DNA from 4 places in the Sphingopyxis sp. PAMC25046 genome. Region 4 is predicted to be linked to each of the others. Evidence: predicted binding sites of a transcription regulator. Region 4 holds the regulator's gene; each other region holds the start of a gene.
The links. Region 4 encodes LexA, which represses DNA repair genes until DNA is damaged. Its sites were predicted from a motif close to GTTCCNCNCTTGTTCT; they were not measured.
Positions count from the first base shown of each region.

Region 1: E5675_RS03960 (ribonucleoside-diphosphate reductase subunit alpha) is a predicted target of LexA. The motif match lies at 2,811-2,826, and genes of this name have one in related genera.
Region 2: E5675_RS09480 (S24 family peptidase) is a predicted target of LexA. The motif match lies at 2,809-2,824, and genes of this name have one in related genera.
Region 3: E5675_RS15770 (protein ImuA) is a predicted target of LexA. The motif match lies at 2,435-2,450, and genes of this name have one in related genera.

Region 1 covers NZ_CP039250.1:850,957-856,034, reverse strand. The annotation lists gene E5675_RS03965 (EAL domain-containing protein) at 1-2,129, shown strand, start outside; gene E5675_RS03960 (ribonucleoside-diphosphate reductase subunit alpha) at 2,868-4,835, shown strand; gene E5675_RS03955 (endonuclease domain-containing protein) at 4,993-5,078, shown strand, end outside.
Region 2 covers NZ_CP039250.1:2,015,667-2,020,744, reverse strand. The annotation lists gene E5675_RS09500 (DUF6079 family protein) at 1-1,122, opposite strand, end outside; gene brxF (BREX-3 system P-loop-containing protein BrxF) at 1,144-1,602, opposite strand; gene E5675_RS09490 (WYL domain-containing protein) at 1,595-2,491, opposite strand; gene E5675_RS09480 (S24 family peptidase) at 2,901-3,545, shown strand; gene E5675_RS21740 (hypothetical protein) at 3,557-3,982, shown strand; gene E5675_RS21735 (DUF5818 domain-containing protein) at 3,973-4,281, shown strand; gene E5675_RS09465 (hypothetical protein) at 4,281-4,478, shown strand; gene E5675_RS09460 (hypothetical protein) at 4,512-4,751, opposite strand; gene mobF (MobF family relaxase) at 4,824-5,078, opposite strand, start outside.
Region 3 covers NZ_CP039250.1:3,342,579-3,347,656, reverse strand. The annotation lists gene E5675_RS15790 (SOS response-associated peptidase family protein) at 1-8, opposite strand, end outside; gene E5675_RS15785 (SOS response-associated peptidase family protein) at 203-778, shown strand; gene E5675_RS15780 (DUF1810 domain-containing protein) at 775-1,212, shown strand; gene E5675_RS21540 (hypothetical protein) at 1,264-1,440, opposite strand; gene E5675_RS15775 (TIGR02281 family clan AA aspartic protease) at 1,720-2,340, opposite strand; gene E5675_RS15770 (protein ImuA) at 2,469-3,254, shown strand; gene E5675_RS15765 (DUF6504 family protein) at 3,160-4,962, shown strand; gene E5675_RS15760 (error-prone DNA polymerase) at 4,959-5,078, shown strand, end outside.
Region 4 covers NZ_CP039250.1:2,656,680-2,661,757, reverse strand. The annotation lists gene gltX (glutamate--tRNA ligase) at 1-532, opposite strand, end outside; gene E5675_RS12550 (ComEC/Rec2 family competence protein) at 592-2,751, shown strand; gene lexA (transcriptional repressor LexA) at 2,705-3,388, opposite strand; gene glp (gephyrin-like molybdotransferase Glp) at 3,453-4,643, opposite strand; gene moaC (cyclic pyranopterin monophosphate synthase MoaC) at 4,640-5,078, opposite strand, start outside.

The sequences.
Region 1 (5,078 bases), 1.8 Mb from region 4:
TTATCGTCGCGCTCGACGACAAGACATTGCAGGCAATCGGCGGTCGAGATTTCGATATTGATCACCACACGCAGCTTGTCCGTGCGGTCGATGCCTCGCCGGCGCGGCGCCTGTTCGTCGATTTTTCCTATGAACGGCGACTGCGGGACCGTGAATTTCCTAATTTTGCCGCGGCAGTGCGTCATATGGGTCCGCGCATTGTGCTGGCTGTACCATCGGCCAGTTTCGAGGGCCATACCGCCAAACAGCCTATGTGGCCCGATGATCGCCTCGGCCAAGAGGCCGTCCGGGGCTTCATTGGCTGGGAATATGAATTTTGGCAGGTGTGGAAAGTTCCCCTCGCAGTGCGGGCCGATAGCCGTCTCCTTCCCAGCTTTGCGTCGATCCTTGCGGACCGGCCCAGCAACCATCCGGCCAATTTTGCGCTGGATCTTTCGTACGACCCCGACACGATCACGCAATATAGCGCGATCGACGTCATGTCGGGCAAGCTCGATCCGAATCTGTTGCGCGGCAAGGACGTGATTTTCGCGCCGGCATCGGCCGCCTCACCCGACCAGCATTATCTGCCGGGCCACGACAAGGTCCACGGCGCCTATATCCACCTGATCGCCGGCGAGGCGCTCAAGCGCGGCCAGCCGGTCGATATCGGCTGGTTTCCCGCACTCGCGCTGACCTTCATCGTCTCGCTCGCAGCCCTCGCCTGGCGAAATGGCCGCCGCTACGGGCCGGTGGCCATCGGCCTTACCGTCGCCCTGATCGTCGTGAAAGTGGCGAGCAGCCTGTCGCTCGTCACGGTCCAAGTCGGTGCCGCCTGCTTCCTGATTGCCGCAATCGCCGCCAATGTCTCGCGCACCCGTCGCCGCGATTTGGCCCAACGCGAGAACCCGATATCGGGCTTGCCCAATTTCGAGGCGCTGCGTTCGCAGGCGTCATTCGGCAGCGCGACGGTTATCGCTGCGAAGGTGGTGAATTTCGAGGATCTCGCGGCCTTCATCCCCGGTGACGGCATCGGCAAGCTCGTCGAACAGGTCACCCGCCGCCTCCAGCTCGCTTCGCAGGGCACGACGCTCCACCATGATCTCGACGGCACCTTCGCCTGGCTGGTGCCCTATTATCAGCACAGCCAGATCGAGGGGCAGCTCGCGGGCCTCGCCGCGCTGTTCAACGCGCCGTTGACGATCGGCGAGCTACGCGTCGACGTCGCGATTGCCTTCGGGGTCAATGACGAGTTCGAAGGGTCGAACGCGCAGCGTCTCGCCGCCGCGCTCGTCGCCGCCGAACGCGCGATCCGCACGCGCGCGCTATGGACCAAATATACCTCGCGCCAAAAGGAAGACGCCGGCTGGCAATTGAGCTTCCACTCGCAGCTCGAAGATGCGCTGACCGGCGGCGACATCTGGGTCGCTTTCCAGCCGCAATATGAAATCGCGTCGAAAAAGCTCGTCGGGGTCGAGGCGCTCGCGCGCTGGACGCACCCGACGCGCGGGCCGATCCCGCCCGACGAGTTCATCGTCCAGGCCGAAAAGAGCCAGGATATCTATCGCCTCACGCTGTTCGTGATGGATCAGGCGATCCGGTCGGCGGCGCAGCTGCGCGAGCGTGGCATCCACATCAACATGTCGGTTAACCTGTCGGCGAGCCTGCTCGACCACAGCGACCTTGTCGGCACGATCCGCGTGATGCTGACCGCGCATCACCTGCCCCCCGAAACGCTGACGATCGAGATCACCGAAACCGCGCAGATCGAAAACAGCCGCCAGGCGCGCCAGACGCTCGCACAGCTGCGCCGGACGGGCATTCGCCTGTCGATCGACGATTATGGCACCGGCCAGTCGAACCTCGAATATCTGACCGAGATCGAGGCCGACGAGATCAAGATCGACAAGCGATTCGTGATGACGATGCGCGATTCGCAGCGGAACCTCGAAGTGGTCAAATCGACGATCGATCTCGCGCACCGCCTCGGCGCCGTCGCGGTCGCCGAAGGCATCGAGGACGGTGAAACCATGGCCCTGCTCGCCGGCCTCGGCTGCGATGTCGGCCAAGGCTATCATCTTGGAAAACCCCAATTGTTTTCCGAACTGACCGCGGCCCTCAGCGCCCATCCTCAAAACCGCATCGCATAACTGCCAAACTGGCGGTAATGTTTATAGTTAAGACTCGATTTACCTTACTAATTAAGGTATATGCTCCGTTAACTGTTCCCGCGTGGGCAGTCTGAACAGGAGATTGGTCATGGGTTGGTTTTGGCGATGGATGGGTGGCGGCGGCTCCGGCAACGGTGGCGGTCAGGCCTGACCTGAAAGCATAGAGTTAGTGATCGGGCTCCGGCATCGCCGGGGCCCTTTCTTTTTGCCCGACGACGATCTGCGCGGGGGGTTCACGCAGGCGACCGGGCGAAACCCTCGCTCCCCTCGCCGCATCGCGCGTCGGTAACGGCGGCGTCGCGGCAAGCCCTTCTTCGCGACCGAAAAAATTTTGGTCCCGCACCCGTATCCGCCCCTTTGCCCGCAAAGCCGCGGAAACGCTGGCGCGGCGCGTTTCGCGCGTGCATCGGGGACGACGAGACGAATCAAATTATCGACGAGTTGAGTCTTCAACCTGTCATTTACCGTCTTGCATCGTCGCGCCGACGTGGCACTATAGGTGGTGGGTCAACCACGGGGGCACCCCAATAAATAGTATTCGGCTGCAAGTGGCGGATTTCCGTCGTCCATCGCATATGGACCCGGAAAAACCCTTGCTGCGCCCAAAAAAAGTGCCCCGTGGACGGGTTTAGATGCTAGGATCGGGGCTTCGCCCTGAGTCGAACAAGACAGGAACAAAGCGCACCCATGTGCGCGTTTAGATCGGGGGCGAATGCGATGGATTTTCGGGAAAGCGAACGGGTGGAGACGAGCGACGTGGCGACGATGGAACTGGCGAAGAATGACGCTCCGGCGGCCTCCGAAGCGAAGGGCGAATCGAAGAATGATTCGGCGCCCGAGCCGAAGTCTGCTGCGAAGCTCAACGACGGCAGCGAGCCCAAGGTTCACGCGCGCCGCTTCGACATCGTGACCGACGCGAGCCGCGACGCGCTGCTCACCGACTTCGGCAAGGAAACGCTGCAGGACCGCTATCTCCTCCCCGGCGAATCGTATCAGGATCTCTTCGCGCGCGTCGCCGACGCCTATGCCGACGATCAGGACCATGCGCAGCGCCTCTACGACTATATCTCGAAGCTGTGGTTCATGCCCGCGACCCCCGTGCTGTCGAACGGTGGCACCGGGCGCGGCCTCCCGATCAGCTGCTACCTCAATTCGGTCGACGACAGCCTTGAGGGCATCGTCGGCACGTGGAACGAGAATGTCTGGCTCGCGAGCCGCGGCGGCGGCATCGGCACCTATTGGGGCGCGGTGCGCGGCATCGGCGAACCCGTCGGTTTGAACGGCAAGACCAGCGGCATCATCCCCTTCGTCCGCGTGATGGACAGCCTGACCCTCGCGATCAGCCAGGGTTCGCTCCGCCGCGGCTCGGCCGCCTGCTATCTCGACATCTCGCACCCCGAGATCGAGGAGTTCCTCGAGGTCCGCAAGCCGTCGGGCGACTTCAACCGCAAGGCGCTCAACCTCCACCACGGCGTGCTCATCACCGACGAGTTCATGGAGGCCGTCCGCGACGGCGCCGAATTCAACCTGCGCAGCCCCAAGGACCAGAGCGTCCGCGGCACCGTCGACGCGCGCGGGCTGTTCCAGAAGCTCGTCGAGACGCGCCTCGCAACGGGCGAGCCCTACATCATCTTCATCGATCAGGTGAACCGCATGATGCCCAAGCATCATCGCGACCTCGGGCTCAAGGTCACGACCTCGAACCTCTGCTCCGAAATCACCCTGCCCACCGGCCGCGACCATCTCGGCAACGATCGCACCGCGGTCTGCTGCCTCTCGTCGCTCAACCTCGAAACCTGGGACGAGTGGAACGGCGACAAGCGTTTCATCGAGGATGTCATGCGCATGCTCGACAATGTCCTCCAGGACTATATCGACCGCGCCCCGCCCGAAATGGCGCGCGCCAAGTACAGCGCGAGCCGCGAACGCTCGGTCGGCCTTGGCGTCATGGGCTTCCACAGCTTCCTGCAGGCGCGCGGCCTGCCGTTCGAGGGCGCGATGGCGAAATCGTCGAACCTCCGCGTCTTCAAGCATATCCGCGCGCAGGTCGACGCCGCCTCGATGCTGCTCGCGAACGAGCGCGGCCCCTGCCCCGACGCCGCCGATCAGGGCGTGATGGAGCGTTTCAGCTGCAAGATGGCGATCGCGCCGACGGCGTCGATCAGCATCATCTGCGGCGGCACCAGCGCGTGCATCGAGCCGATCCCGGCGAACATCTACACGCACAAGACGCTCTCGGGCAGCTTCTCGATCCGCAACCCGCACTTGGAAGCCCTGCTCGTCGACAAGGCGAAGAACAGCGACGCGATCTGGAACTCGATCCTCGAACGCGGCGGCAGCGTCCAGCACCTCGACTTCCTGACGCAGGACGAGAAGGACTGCTACAAGACGAGCTTCGAGATCGACCAGCGCTGGCTGCTCGAACTCGCCGCCGACCGCACGCCCTATATCGATCAGGCCGCCTCGCTGAACCTGTTCATCCCGGCGGACGTCGAGAAATGGGACCTGCTCATGCTCCACTACCGCGCGTGGGAACTCGGCATCAAATCGCTCTATTATCTCCGCTCGAAATCGGTGCAGCGCGCCGGCTTCGCGGGCGGGGTCGAGGCCGACAACACGCCCGAGGCGGCGAAGTTCGAACTGGCGGGCAGCACCGATTACGACGAGTGTCTGGCGTGCCAGTGAATATGACCCCTCTCCCCTTGTGGGAGAGGGAGGGGCCCGTCGCCGCTTGAGCGGCGATGGGAGGGTGAGGGGAAGAGGCCGCAAGGCCGGCCTCCCCCGGTGGACGACCGAAAGAGCACGCCAGCTCCGACGCGACGCCACCGATGCCGAGAAGCGCATGTGGCGCGCCTTGCGAGAGGCTTTTCCCCTCGCGAAGTTCCGCCGCCAGCAAGCTCTCGGGCCCTTTTTCGCCGATTTCGCATC
Region 2 (5,078 bases), 640 kb from region 4:
CTCCGAGAGGACTTCAGATACCTTCAGCACCGGACCAATGTTGGGGTCCGCGCGAAGGACGGAGTTCGACGTGACGGTGTCCCAGAATTTGTCGTAGCCGATAAGGCCTGGCCGATCGCTCGGAACTTCATCCTTCAGGATCGCCTGGATTTGATCGCGCAAGGTTACGAGAGCGCCACGCTTTTCGGTGAATACCAGCCGCTCGAACGTTCCGATGTAGTCGGGATGCACAGGAAAGAGCCTGACATACTCGTCCATGCGCTCGTTCATTGAGCCATAGAATTTTGCAAACGGGGTGAGGTACGTTCGGATCTTGTCCTGCTGATCGGCGGTCTTCTTGAGGAGACGTTCGGCGACTACGAAGCTCACGTCCTGGCGTGCGAGAAGCACTTGGGTGAAGCGATCCTTCACGCGGCGCAGGCTGTCCGCAACATGCTGGAAACGACTGCTGTCGAAGATGGCTTCCTGAACACCGGCCACGAAGCGAAAACGCAGATGCTTTGCGACTTCACCAATCTCGCGAAGGAACGAGAGATCGAGAACCAGATCGTGATCCTTGCGAGACCGCAGATACTCAAGGAATTCGTCGACAACGAGCAGCACGCCCTGGTTCGGATGAACTTCCGCGAACGCGGCCATCATCTCTTCAAAGGCCGCCTTGTTGTTGATCACCTGGTCCGCAGGCGGGAAGGAAAAGCTGACGCCGTTTTTCTCGAGGAAAAGTTCCAGCTGCTGCGTGATGATGTCGCGCAAGGACATCTGGCTAGAGATTTCGATCCTGTGGACCTTGAACTTGCCGGCGATCGTTGCCGCGGCTTCAGCCACTTTGGGATGACGGATCAAGGGAACGTAGGCGGCATCCTCGGCGACGAGCGACAACACGGACATGAGGTGCGATTTACCCGTACCGTAGTTGCCGACGACCAGAAGTCCCTTGTGATCGACGGCTTCGTCGAACGACAGCTGCGGGACGATCTGCGTTGCGATGCGCTCGGCCATATCGTCGGAAATCACGTAGGTCGAGACGAGCTTCTTCGCTTCGTCCGGACGGTTCGCGTCCAGAAGCTGAATGACCGATTCAATCGGTTCAAACTGAATGAGATCGCCATACTGCATGGACATCTCCAAAATTCCTCTCAAAGCTCAGTTCAACTCAAGTACGATTGCGCCATCTACGGCGACATCGCAGTGCTCGGGATGACCCACTTTTGCGTAAAGCAGGCGGCCATCCTTGAAATCTCCCGGCCACGCCACGACGACTGTCATAGCGTGGGCCAAGCGTTTGATCGTATCGAAGGGATTTATCTTCAATTCTGCATCAAACATGACTTCGATATTGTCGAGTACGACTACCCCGCGATCGCGGTGATGCGACAGCATGCCCCTCAATACGCCCAACACCTCGAAGCTTCTTTGCGAAGACGGGATTGGAAGAAGCAGGTTCGAGAGTTCGCTACCGACATTTATGATCTGCAGATCATGGGTCTTAGCGAATTCGGCGAGCAGAGCGGTTTTGCCTCCTCCAGAATTCGCAACGACGAGGACCAACTTGCTGTTGAGCTGCGCCGCATCGGCAACCAATTGCTGAAGGTGCTCAAGCATCCTGCGCTCCGTGTGTCTGAGCGGAGGTTTCAGCTCGCAGTGCAGAGTTGATCGCGTCGGCATTCAACAAAACGATCTGCTGATCCTGAGGCCGCCGAGCCGACGGGTCGGTGTCGAGCCCAAGCCGCTTGAGCGCATAATATAGGAGCGCGCGCTTGACCGGGATGGTCGCCCTACCCCCTTCCATCGCATAATCGAGTTCGATTGCCTTTCGTTGGCCGACGCTCAGTTCAGGGTGGGGCGCGATGACGAGGTCAATGTCATCGAGCCAATCATGATCGCGCGAAGCTGTCTCCTCGCTAGCCTTGCTCGCGCGCGTTTCTCCGATGCGGGACAGGACGAAGTCCTTGAACTCCCCGCTACGGACGCAGTGGGCCCGGGCGTGCCATCTGAACCCGTCAAAGACCAAGGCATGCGGCGCGATCCAGCGCCAGGACGGATCCGGCGAGGACATCGATTGATAAAGGACCTCGAGTGCTTCCTTGCGCTTGATCGCGGTCACGACCGCTCGGAGAATGGGGGCAGACACACCGCGGGCAGGTGTTGGCGCGCAAGCAAACCCCGGAACGCTGCCGATCCAGGCATCGTCAGGAGTAATGATCCCGTCAGCTATCGACCGGATCTGGGTGAGGTACCGCTCGGCGTCAGGCTTATGGAAGATTGGCTTGAAGGAAGAGCTTCGCACATAGGTCCGTGCGCTTTTGTCGTAGACCATGTTGGTCTCGGCCAGACCCAGATATCTGTTGAGATCGGCTGACGCCTGATTGATCGAAACCCCGAATGTCTCGACGATGTCGCTTCGGTTTACGTGGCCTTCCCAGAACAACCGGAATTCGATGAATTCCAGCCTGCTCTCGACCCCTCTTCGTAATCCTGATTCGCCGTCCATGCCCCGTAGCCCCCACAAAAGCTGGACTGACCAGTTTCTGTATGGGCACACCTACTGTACGGATGTGATTAAGGCAATACGAATCTAATCCGCCAACACGTCAAGATGATCCGAGCGCGTGGACGCAACTCCCTCTGTAGACGCGAGAAAATTAAGGACACGTTGCGTTGTCTTGCGCCTGGGTCGACGCCCTTCGCGCATATCCTGCACGAAACGGGGGTCCCCGACGGCCTGCCTACCAAACATGCTGGCCTTCGTACCGCTTCGCGCCAAATAGCCCTCGATCTGGTCCAGGAGCTCCATCGCCTTCGACTCGCTTTCCGCTTGTGTTCTTGATATGTTCTTATTAGGAAGACTTCCTAGAGTCTAGGATCGAATTTCCTAGACGGATGCGATAGGACCCGCAGCGATGGAAGATGCACGCAAAGCCCTGGACGATCTGATCCAGCAACGAGGCTGTAATTACTCCTCGATTTCTCGCCTTCTCGGACGCAACGCGGCCTATATCCAGCAATACATCCGCCGCGGCAGCCCCCGCCAACTGGACGAGCAGGACCGCTCCGTGCTCGCCCGCTTCTTCGGAGTAGACGAGAAGATCCTCGGTGCGCCCGAACGGCGATCCGGCCCGGTCGTCGAACTGGTCCATGTCCCGGTTCTTGATGTCGAAGCCTCGGCGGGGCACGGCGCTTTGGCCGAAATGGAATCCAAATGCGCCCAGTTCGGGTTCGACGAGAAGTGGCTGCGCCGTCTGACCGCAAGCAAGGCGACGAGCCTTTCGATCATCGCCGTGCACGGGGATTCGATGGAGCCAACGCTGCATGACGGCGATGAAGTCATGGTCGATCTCAACGATGGACAGTCGCGGCTGCGCGACGGGATCTATGTGCTGCGCATGGACGACATGCTCAGCGTCAAGCGGGTCGCAATCGAGCCGCAAGGCAAGCGGGTCTCGGTCCTCAGCGACAATCCGGCCTATCCCAGTTGGCGCGGACTGGAGAAGCGGACGATCAATATTGTCGGCCGCGTGCTTTGGTTCGGCCGCGCGCTTCGCTAGGTAGCTCGCCAATGCTTGCCCTCCTCGCTGCCTCGATCGTCGCTGCCGGCCAGACCTTTACCTGCACACCCACGCATGTGTGGGATGGCGACGGGCCCATATGGTGCGCCGAAGGCCCCCATGTCCGCATCGCCGGGATCGCCGCGCGCGAAATGGACGGAACATGCCGGACCAACCAGCCCTGCCCCGACGCGTCGGCTACCGAAGCGCGCGACGCGCTCGTCGATCTTCTTGGCGGCCCTCGAGGGACCATCTCGACAGGGCACGTCGTGGTTCTTGGACCGAGATTGACATGCCGGTCGGAAGGTTCGGCAGGCGGCAACCGGACGGCTGCCTGGTGCCGACTGCCGAACGGAGCCGATCTCTCCTGCTCGATGATCCAGACACGCACAGTGCTGCGTTGGGATCGCTACTGGAAAGGGCCTGCATGCCGCTAGGCCCGGAACTCCGTCTGACAGGCCGTCTTGCCGAAGGCCCCTTCGGACTTGAACTGCATTCGGGCGGCGGGGTGTGGGAGCTCGACGCCGGGCGTAGAGTACGCCGGTTGATCGGATGCGAAGTGGAAGTCTGCGGACGCCGCGCCGGGTTCAACGAGCTCATCTGCGATCAGATCTGGCCAGCAGGACAATCCCGCCCTCCTCGCTCCAAATTCAATATTGAACTGCTCCTCGCCAGCAGTGTCGTGGGCTACGGTTTGATCGCGTTCTTACTCGGCCTTGTTGGACGTCTCGGCTGATGTTGAGCGATTGGGAACTCTGGGCTTGTGCCAACCAGGTCCTGAAAACCCATGGTGAGAATGCACCGCTTCATGTCGCCGAGCAGATCGGCGCGCTCGCGCTGGCACAGGACGAGGCGGGCATCGCCACCTGGAAAGCCATCGCCAAACGCGTGGCAGAGCTGATGGGCAAGGATCGCCCGACGCGCCTGCAATAAGCCAGTATTACCTCAGCCACATCTCAATGCTGGTCAGCCCATCGGCGAGAGATCGCCTGGAAAGAGAGTGGGCTGCGAGCTCCTGCTGGCATTCCCCTCGCCTTCGATCTCCAAACCCTGCATGCGTTCAACCAGATGGCGCGCGAGATCGACACGAGCATTGCGCTGGGTTCGCGGGTCGTCAGCACCGAGCCCGACAAGCGTTGCTTCGGACGCGATGGCAATCGCGACTTCGATATGCGTGAGCAGGATTTCATCGGCGATTCGGGACATGGTCGCCATGAGAACAAAAACAGAACTAACAGTCAACCGGTGCCATATGAACCCATGCGGATAGCCGCTGCGTCAGATCCCGATTTCGAAGGGCTTGGTGATCGAGCGATCGAGTTCTGGCGGCTCGCGAGCCGGTTCTTGCGAACGATCAGGCGCCTTGCCCTTAGCCTGGCCCGTTGCTGCCGCATCGCGCAGCTGATTGACCGTTTCGAGCGCCGAGCGTTTCATTCCCGGATTGCGCTCAACTGCTGATTCGAGCTTGCCCGCATTGTCAACAAACAGGGTCAGACCATCGCGCAGGCGGGTTATCGTCACGAGAAATGTCTG
Region 3 (5,078 bases), 690 kb from region 4:
TCGACCATTTCGATCTCGCTTTCATCTTCGGGATTGCGTCTTATGAGCGCTCGGCGGGCGCCATCCGGGGCATCGGGATCGAAAGGGGTTGGCGCCGTGCTCATGTGCGGAACATAATGGGAACGGATGCGAGTCGCAAGCATCAGGGGTTTTTGCGGAAATGTGCAACGATTACAGGCTTGAAGTTGATGTTGCTTCCATCATGGAAGACTTCGACGACTTGAAGATCAAGATCCGGACGCCGGAGGGCACGCCCAACGTTCCCGCGCGCGAGGACGTCCGAATCACCGACATGGCGCCGATCGTGAAGGCGGCCGATGGCGATGCGGCGGGGGAACTTGTGAACCGGCGCTGGAGCTGGCCGGGCCAGGGCGGCAGGCCGGTCTATAATGTCCGCTCGGAAGGGCGAGACCTCGCGGCGCAGCGCTGCCTCGTCCTGTGCGACGGCTTCTACGAATTTACCGATCCGACCGATAAGGCACAGAAACGCCTCGACAAGTGGCTCTTCACGATGAAGGAGCATCGCTGGTTCGCCATGGCGGGCATCTGGCGCGATGCCCATGTCGGCGAAGCCTTCGGCCTGCTGACGATGGACGCGGGTCCGGACGTGGCCCCCTATCACCATCGCCAGATCATCCCGCTGCCCCGCGACAAATGGGCCGCTTGGCTCGACCCGCGAACCCCGGCGGCCGACGTGCTCCAGTGGCTGCCGGAGGGCATGATCGAGGTCCAACAGGTTTATGGCAAGCCCCCGGCGCAGGGAGCGTTTGCGCTGTGACGAGCGGTGATGACAGTCTTGATCGCTTCGTCACCGCGCAGGAGCAAATCTACCCGCGCGCGCTCGAGGAAATCCGTCGCGGGGCCAAGCGCACGCACTGGATGTGGTTCATCTTTCCGCAGCTCGCCGGGCTTGGGCGAAGCGCGATGGCGCAGCGCTATGCGATTGCCGATATCGAGGAGGCGCGCGCCTATCTAGCCCATCCGCTACTCGGGCCCCGCTATGTCGAGTGCGCCGAGGCGCTGCAGGACCTGATCGGCAGCGACCCGGTAGCCGTGTTGGGCGAGACGGACGCAACCAAGCTCCGGTCGTCGCTCACCCTGTTCGAGGCTGCGAGCGGCCGGCCGCTGTTCGCGGCAGCGCTCGACCGTTGGTTCGGCGGGGTACGCGACGAGCTGACGTTGGCGAAGCTCGGAACGCCGAGCGCGCAATAAAGGGCCCGCCAAGGCGGGCCGAGTTTGCCACGGGAGAAGTGGCGAGGGTCTTCAGTTTTCGGTGCCGGGAGTACCCGTCTTCGGCGGCTTGCCATCTTCGATGCGGCCTTCGTTGCGAAGGTCGCGGCCTTCCTGCGCCTTGCGCTTGGCTTCGGGGCTGTCGCCGTTCTCGAAGGCTTCTTCCTTCACATAGCCGGCGGCTTCCTTGATCTTTCCTTCGATGCTCATGATCGACTCCATTGCTGTGTTCGCTGTGCCGGGAAGAAACCGACCGCGAAGGGCAAAAGTTGCCATGAATATTTTCGCGAGATCCTGAAACCATCGGCGGTTTCCCGGGTTCTCGTCGGCGGACGGGACCTGCCGGAGATCACACCTCGGTCTGCCGCGTCCATGGCTCCGGGGCCGTGCCGCCGCACCCCCGCCGAAACAGGCTTGGCCCGTTGACTGGTCTCACGGGAAGGCAAGCTTGGTTACAGGGCGACCGCAGCGTCACGGCCCGTTTCCGCTCTATTCGCTTGCGTGTGCCTGCTTTGGCAGGAGGATCAGCGTCCCCCCCTCGACCCGCCAGCTTTGCAGGTCCGACAGGAAATTCATGCCCAAGACGTCGGTAGTGCCGAGCCCCGGTGAAATGACAACCTTGAGTTTCCGGGCATCGATTCCTCCGATCGACAGTCTGTCGACGGTCGCCGCATCGGCGCGAACCGTGCCGTTTGCCGTCTGCATCAGGATGGGGACGAGCGTGGCGTCGGCAGCGACGCCGGCTGCCGCGGCCGTCGCGGGGGAGATCGCGGTCACCGTCGCGCCGCTGTCGATCAACATGCGGCGCTTCGTCCCGTTGATCTCGGCTTCGGCCCAGAAATGGCCGTCGCGGCTCATCGGTATGCGTACCTCGTCGCCAACGACGTCTTGGGCATCGAGGCCGAGGCTTTCGGTGACGCGCGACAGATTGGGATCGAAGGGCGCGTGCTGCAGGACGAGAAAGATACCGAAGGCGAGCAGCGCGAACGAAAAGAGCGCGCGGAAGACGCGGCCGACATAGGGAATCTTGAACAGGATGACGAGGATCAGTGCAGCGCCGACGGCGTATATCGCGAGCGTTTCCCAAGGAAGATCGGTTGTGATCGGCATAATTTGTTCCTGATTTACAAGGCCGAACGTGACGGGGCGCTGAATGATCCACAGTCCTTCGTCGCAGCTGTCTTGACGGATGTTCGTTGCGGGTGGAACATATAGAGAACATTTGAGTCGATACCAGCATGAGCATCCCGCCCATTTCGCTCCGGCCAAGCGCCGAGGACCTTGCCGCGCTTCGCGAAGCGGTCGCGCGCGTCGCCGCGTCGCGCGGGCCCGTGCTGCCCTTTGGTATCGGACCGCTCGATCATTTTCTTGCCGGAGGTGGCCTCGACGGGGCAGGCCTCCACGAGGTTGCGGGCGCGTCGGCGAGCTGGAGCGACGATGCGGCCGCAACATTATTCACTGCCGGCATCGCCGCCCGCTTCGCGGCGGCGCCCGATGTCTCGGTCCTCTGGGCGCTGACGCGCTTCGATCTCTACGCGCCCGCGCTCGAACAAGCAGGGCTTGGCCCGGGCTCGATCCTTTATGCCCAAGGCAAGGACGATCGCGATCTCCTGATGATGTGCGAGGACGCACTGCGCGACGGTGCGCTCGCCTGCGTCGTCGCCGAGGTGAAGGCGGCCGACCAGACGGCGACGCGGCGGCTTCAGCTCGCCGCCTCGGAGGGCAGGACGCCAATGCTGCTCTATCGCCGGTACCGTCGATACGGCCAATGTCCGCTCGCCGACCCGTCGCTCGCGTGCACGCGCTGGCGCATCGCCACCCTGCCGTCGGGGCGCCTTGCAACGTCCGGCGTCGGGCGCGGGCGATGGAATGTCGAGCTTGTCCGCCAGCGCGGCGGGCCGCCTTTCTCCCTCGAACTGGAGGCGTGCGATGACCAGGGTCGCCTCGCTCTTCCTTCCGCAGCTCGCGATAGAGCGGCTGCGGATGGCAGAGCGGCATCCGTCGCGATCGAACGCGCCGCCTGACCGGGGGCGGGCTGCCCCGCGCTTTCCTGAACCCGTCGACGACAATCCCGGCACCTGCTCGGTGCCGCGCGGCGGCGGCTGGCGCCCCGGCGCGCGCTGGGCGCAGGACAGGGGACCGGCGGCTGCAATTGACTCGCTGCCGGCGCACCAGCGCCCGACGATGCGCGAGCTCGGTCGGCGCAGCGAAGCGGCGGCGCCGGTTTTCCGGAATGTGCGGTCGGACGATGGCGTCGGCGGCGGTTCTGTCGTGCCGCTGCCGCTGCTGTGGGGCGCGCGCCCGACGATCGTGATCGCGCGCACCGGGCAGCGCGAGCTCGTCACCGCGGCCTGTCCGCTCGCCTGCGACCTCGGCCTCGCCGTCGGCATGGCTGCGGCGCATGCGCGGGCGCTCGTCTCCGATCTCGACGTGCTCGATGCCGACCCGGCCGCCGACGCGGCATGGCTCGCGCGGCTCGCCTTGCACGCGGCGCGCCACTGGACGCCAAGTGCGGCGGTGTCGGGCAGTGATGGCGTGTGGCTCGATTTGACCGGGGCGAGCCATCTCTTCGGGGGAGAAGAGAGTTTCGCCGCGCGTCTGCGCGGCTTTCTCAAGCGCCTCGGCTTCAGCGCGCGTGTCGCGATCGCCGGAACAGCCGGCGCCGCACACGCGCTCGCGCGCTACGGCGGCCGCGAGGTTCAGGTCCTGCCGGAAGGGAGGGAAGGGGAGGCGCTGGCTCCTTTGCCGCTGGCGGCGCTCCGGCTGACGCCGGAGGCGCTCGCTGCCGCCGCGCGCTTCGGGATCGAGCGGGTCGCCGACCTTTATCCCATGCCGCGCGGGCCGCTTGCGCGGCGCCTCGGGCGCGCCGCGACCCTGCGGCTCGACCAGGCGCGCGGCTTTGTGCCCGAGCCGATCGTCCCGGTGGTCCCGTTCGATGTGCCACGCGCGGAGCGCGGACTCCTCGAGCCGATCGGGACCGCCGAGGCGATCGAGCAGGTGATCGCGGACCTGCTGGCCGATCTGGTGGTGCTGCTTGAGCAAAGTGGGCTCGGACTGCGATCGGCCGTGCTGACGTGCGAGCGGGTCGACGCAGCGAAGCAGATCGTGAGTGTCGGGACAGCGCGGGCGACGCGCGACGCGGCGCATCTGCTGCGCCTGTTCCGACTGCGGATCGACCGGATCGAACCGGGGCTCGGGATCGAGGCGATGACGCTCGCGGCGCCTGCGGTCGAACGCCTCGCGCCGGTGGCGCTTGGCGTTCCGCTCGATGGTGAGGCGCGCGCGCGCGACCTCGCGCCGCTCGTCGACCGGCTCGCGGGCCGCGCCGGCGCGGATGCGCTGTTCCGGCTGCGGCCGATCGAGAGCGACGTGCCCGAGCGCGCGATCGGCCGCGCCGGCCCGCTGGCCAAGCCTGCCGGCTGGCCAGCATGGCCGCGGCCCATCCGGATGCTCGCGCGGCCCGAGGCGCTGTCGGGCGTGGTCGCGCTGCTCCCCGATCATCCACCGCGCCGCTTCGCGTGGCGCGGGCGGAGCTATGCCGTAGTCGCGGGCGACGGACCCGAACGCATCCATGGCGAATGGTGGCGCCGTCCCGGCGAGATGTGGGCGGTGCGCGACTATTTTCGGGTCGAGGCGGAAAGCGGCGAGCGCTTCTGGCTGTTCCGGCGCGGCGACGCGATCGAAGACCAGACCGGCGATCTCAGTTGGTACATGCACGGCGTCTTCGGATGACGATCTATGTCGAACTCCAGGTAACGAGCCATTTTTCCTTCCTTCGGGGGGCGTCCTCGCCCGAAGAATTGTTCGCGGCCGCAGCCTGCCTGGGCCATACGGCCCTCGGCCTTTGC
Region 4 (5,078 bases):
TGACCTCGCCCTGTACCTTGTCGGCGATCGTCACCGCGCCGTCTTGCGGCGCGCGGAGGCGCAGCACATGCGGCGCCGCGGGATCGCCGTCGTCGCGGTCGCGCCACGGGCTGCGCACGCGGAAGGGCTGGCGCTTTTCCTGCGCTTCGGCGCGCATCGCGGCGAGCTCGTCCTGCGTCAGATAGCAGCGATAGGCGGCGCCCTTGGCGAGCAGCTCGTGCGCGACCTCGGCATGGCGCGATGCGCGCGCGAACTGATACACGGTCTCGCCGTCCCAATCGAGATCGAGCCACTGCATCCCGTCGAGAATCGCATCGATCGCGGCATCGGTCGAGCGCGCGCGGTCGGTATCCTCGATGCGGAGCAGGAATTTTCCGCCGTGATGGCGAGCGAAGAGCCAGTTGAACAGCGCGGTGCGCGCGCCGCCGATATGCAGATAGCCGGTCGGCGAGGGCGCGAAGCGGGTCACGACATCGGCGCCGGTCGCCTCGGGGGTCGCTCCGGCCGTTCTGGTTGGGTTTTCGGTTGCCACTACGGCCTCTTTCACTCACTTTGCCGCCCTGTTGGACGGGGATCGGGGGTGCCCCTAGCATGGCGACAAGTCCGCTTCAAACGCCCATTTCGACGCGTCGGGCGGCTATCCTGCAACGGACGGGCGAAGCGCTCGAAGCGCGGCTCGAAGCCGAGCGCGAGCGGATCGGGCTTTGGCTCCCCGTCGCATTGGGCGCGGGGATTGCGGCCTGGTTCGCCTTGCCGGCGCATGCGCATTGGATCGGGCTGCTGCTGGCGCTGGCGGCGGGCCTGTTGTTCGGGCTGCTCGTCGGATGGCACAGCCGGCTCGGCCGCTCGCTTTTCGTCGGAAGCGGGGCCGCGGCGGCAGGAATCCTGTTGATCTGGACTCGCGCGCTGTGGGTCGCGGCGCCCGTGCTCGCGGCGCCGGTGACGACGAGCTTTTCCGCCATCGTCGAGCGTGTCGAGCCGCTTCCGGCAAGGGGACAGGTCCGCATCCTCGCGCTGCCGCAGCGGCGGAGCGACCTGCCGCCGCGTGTGCGCCTGACGCTGCGCGCGGGGCAGGCCGCGGGGCTGGCCGAGGGCGAAACGATCGGCGTCCGCACGCGGCTGATGCCGCCGCCGACCGCGAGCCTGCCCGGCGGCTATGATTTTGCCCAGCGCGCCTGGTTCGACGGCATCGGCGCGGTCGGGACGATACTGGGCGAGGTGTCCCGCGTGCCGGGAAAGGAAGCCGCCGCGCCGCCGCTGCGCACACGGCTGAGCGCGCATATCCAGGGCGAGGTCGAAGGTTCGGCGGGCGGCATCGCGGCGGCGCTGGTGACCGGCGACCGCGGCGCAATTTCCGAGGCCGACGAGGAGGCGATGCGCCGCAGCGGCCTCGCGCACCTGCTGTCGATCAGCGGGCTGCATGTGACCGCGGTGGTCGGCTTTGCCATGCTGCTGGCGATGCGCTTGCTGGCGCTCAACCGGCGGCTGGCGCTCGCGGGCCTTGTCCTGCCGCTCGCGGCGGCGGCGGGGGCGCTCGCGGGCGGGGGCTATACATGGCTCGCCGGCGCCGAGGTGCCGACGCTGCGGTCGTTCATCGCGGCGCTGCTCGTGCTCGTCGCCTTTCTGATGGGGCGCGAGGCGCTGACGCTGCGGCTTGTTGCCGCGGGCGCGCTGATCGTGTTGATCTGGCGGCCCGAGGCGCTCGTGGGCCCGAGCTTCCAGTTGAGCTTCGCCGCGGTCACCGCGATCATCGCGCTCCACGAGGGCCCACCGATGCAGCGTTTCCTCGCGCGCCGCGACGAGCCATGGCTGTTCCGCCTGGGGCGCGGGATCGCCGGATTGCTCATCACCGGGCTCGTCGTCGAGGTCGCCCTGGCACCGATCGCACTGTTCCATTTCCACAAGGCGGGGCTCTACGGCGCGCTCGCCAATGTCGTCGCGATCCCGCTGACGACCTTTGTCATCATGCCGGCGGAGGCGCTCGCGCTGCTGTTCGATAGCGTCGGGCTGGGCGCGCCCTTCTGGTGGGTGGCCGAACAGGCCCTGCGCGCGTTGATCGCGCTGGCGCATGGGGTCGCCAACGCGCCGGGTGCGGTGGCGACGATGCCGAACTTTCCACCGTGGGGATTTGCGTTCGCGGTCTTCGGCGGGCTCTGGATATTGTTATGGCGGACGCGCTGGCGCTACGCGGGGGCGGTGCCGCTGGCGATCGGCATGGCGGCGCTGCTCGCCGCGCCGCGCCCCGACCTGCTCGTCACCGGCGACGGGCGCCATATCGCCGCCGCGCTTCCCGACGGCGGCTATGCGCTGCTGCGCGACCGCGCGGGCGATTATGTCCGCGATACGGTCGCCGAGGCGGCCGGGGTCGACGCACCGCTCCTTGCCCTCGCCGAGTTGGGTCATGTCGAATGCAATCGCGATTTCTGCCGCTGGGCGCAGGGTGAGGGCAGCGCGCGGCGCATCATATTGGCATCGCACGGGCGCGACCGGATCGAGGGAGCCGACATGGCAGCGGCATGCGCCGCCGCCGACGTCGTGATCAGCGACCGCTGGCTACCGCACGAATGCGTGGGGCGCTGGATCACGATCGACCGCGACAGCCTCGCCGAAACCGGCGGGCTGGCGATCTATCTGGGCGAAGCGCCAGAAGCCGTCGCCGCGCTTCGCGCGGGCGACGCGCATCCGTGGCGGCTGCCGCAGCAGCTTAGTGGTAACGACGAAGCAGTCCCGAAAGCCGCCCTTGCACGATGACGCGCTCGGCGGGGTAACGCTGCGGCTCATAGGCGCTGTTCGCCGGGTCGAGCCGGATCATCTGCCCTTCGCGGCGGAAATATTTGAGCGTTGCGTCCTGCCCGTCGACGAGTGCGACGACGATGTCGCCCTCGCGCGCGGTGCTCGCCTTCTGGATCAGCGCATAGTCGCCGTCGAAAATTCCTGCTTCGACCATCGAGTCGCCCGATACTTCGAGCGCATAATGTTCGCCCGAGCCGAGCAGCGCGGCGGGGACGGCGAGATTGTTGTGATCCTCGAACGCTTCGATCGGCACGCCGGCGGCGATCTTGCCGTGCAGCGGCACCTCGACGATGTCGTTCGCCGCGATCGGGCGCATCGCGGGCGCGGGCTTGCGCAGCGGCACGACATTTTCGCGCGCCGGTTCGCGTGCCGCTGTCGCCGATTCGGGCACCTTGAGCACTTCGAGCGCGCGCGCACGGTTGGGAAGACGGCGGAGGAAACCCCTTTCTTCCAGGGCGCTTATCAGCCGGTGTATGCCCGATTTCGACTTGAGGCCCAGCGCCTCCTTCATCTCCTCGAACGAGGGCGAAATGCCGCTCGCGTCGAGGCGTAGCTGGATGAAGTGGAGCAGTTCATGCTGCTTCGCGGTCAACATCGGTCGTTCTCCATGATGTCATATCGGACATATTGAGAACGATAGTGGAACAAAGCGGAACTTGTCAAGCGATGACGATATAGTCCGCCATGGCTCCGGCATCGCGCGCGGGCGCGCCGATATCGCGGATCAGCAGCGCATTGGCCGCGGCGAGTGGAAGCGTGCGGCCGCTTTCCTGCCCGATCATCGGCGTCAGGCGGCCATTTTCGAGTCGCGCGCGGAGGTAATCGCGGCGCGTTCCGCCTTCGCCGAGCGGCGCGGCGAGCGGTGCTCGATGCACGGGCGGCAAGGGATGGCTCGCGCCGGCAAGGTGACGGACGAGCGGGAGCAGGAACAAGGTCGCGGTGACGAAGGCCGACGAGGGATTGCCGGGCAAACCGAGGAGGACCGCGTCGCCGAGCGTTCCCGCAATCAGCGGCTTGCCGGGCTTCATCGCGATCTTCCAGAAATCGAGCCGTCCACCAGCATCGGCGAGCGCGCCGCGGACATGGTCGTGATCGCCGACCGACGCGCCGCCGACGGTGACGATGACGTCGTGACGTCGCGCCAACTCCTTGAGCGCACTGGCGAGTTTCGCGCGGTCGTCGGGAATATGGCGCGGCGGCGTGGGCGCAGCTATCTCGCCGACGAGCATCGCGGCGAGCATGACGCCGTTGCTTTCGGGGATATGGCCGGGCGCGAGCGGCCGTCCGGGCTGGACGAGTTCGTCGCCGGTCGTGACGATCGCGACGCGCGGGCGGCGGCCGACGGCGAGGTCCCCCGCACCGCTCATCGCCGCCGCGGCGATGGCGCCCGGGGTCAGACGCGTGCCCGCGGGGAGAAGGCAGTCGCCCGCAGCGAAATCGGCTGCGCGCGAGCGGATGTGGCGCCCGCGCGCGCCGGGGCCGTCGCGCGTCAGCGTCAACGCGTCGCCCTCGCGTGCGACATCCTCCTGCACGATCACCGCGTCGGCGCCGGGGGGAAGCATCGCGCCGGTGAAGATGCGCATCGCCTCACCGGGACCCACGCTGCGGTCGGGCGCGGTCCCTGCAGCGCTTTCGCCGGTGACGGTCCACGGGCCCGGCAAGTCGTCGAAGCGGATCGCGTAGCCGTCCATCGCCGAGAGCGGTGCCGCGGGCTGGTCGCGCAGCGCAACGATATCGCGCGAAAGATGGCGTCCAAGTGATTCGGAAAAGGCGATATTTTCGCTATCGAGCGGTTCGCGTAGCGCGACGAGCCGTGCCTGTGCATCCTCGACGGCGAGCAGTCCGCTCATTCGGCGCGCCAGTCGCCCGAGCGGCCGCCGCTCTTTTCGAGGAGGCGAATGTCGCCGAGCACCATCGCCCGGTCGAGCGCCTTTGCCATGTCGTAGAGGGTGAGCAGGGCGACCGAAGCAGCGGTGAGCGCCTCCATCTCGACGCCTGTTGGTCCCCTCGTCTGGGCGACGGCCGTGACCGCGATGCCACCCTCTTCCCACGTAAAATCGACGCCGACCTTGGTCAGCGCGAGCGGGTGGCAGAGCGGGATGAGGTCGGACGTGCGCTTCGCGGCCATGATCCCGGCGATGCGCGCGGTCGAGAGCACATCGCCCTTCGGCGCGTTGCCGCTCCGGATCGCTTCGAGCGCCTCAGCCGACATGGTGATCCGCCCGCCGGCAACCGCGCGGCGCTCGGTTGCTGGCTTGGCGCCGACATCGACCATGTGCGCGGTG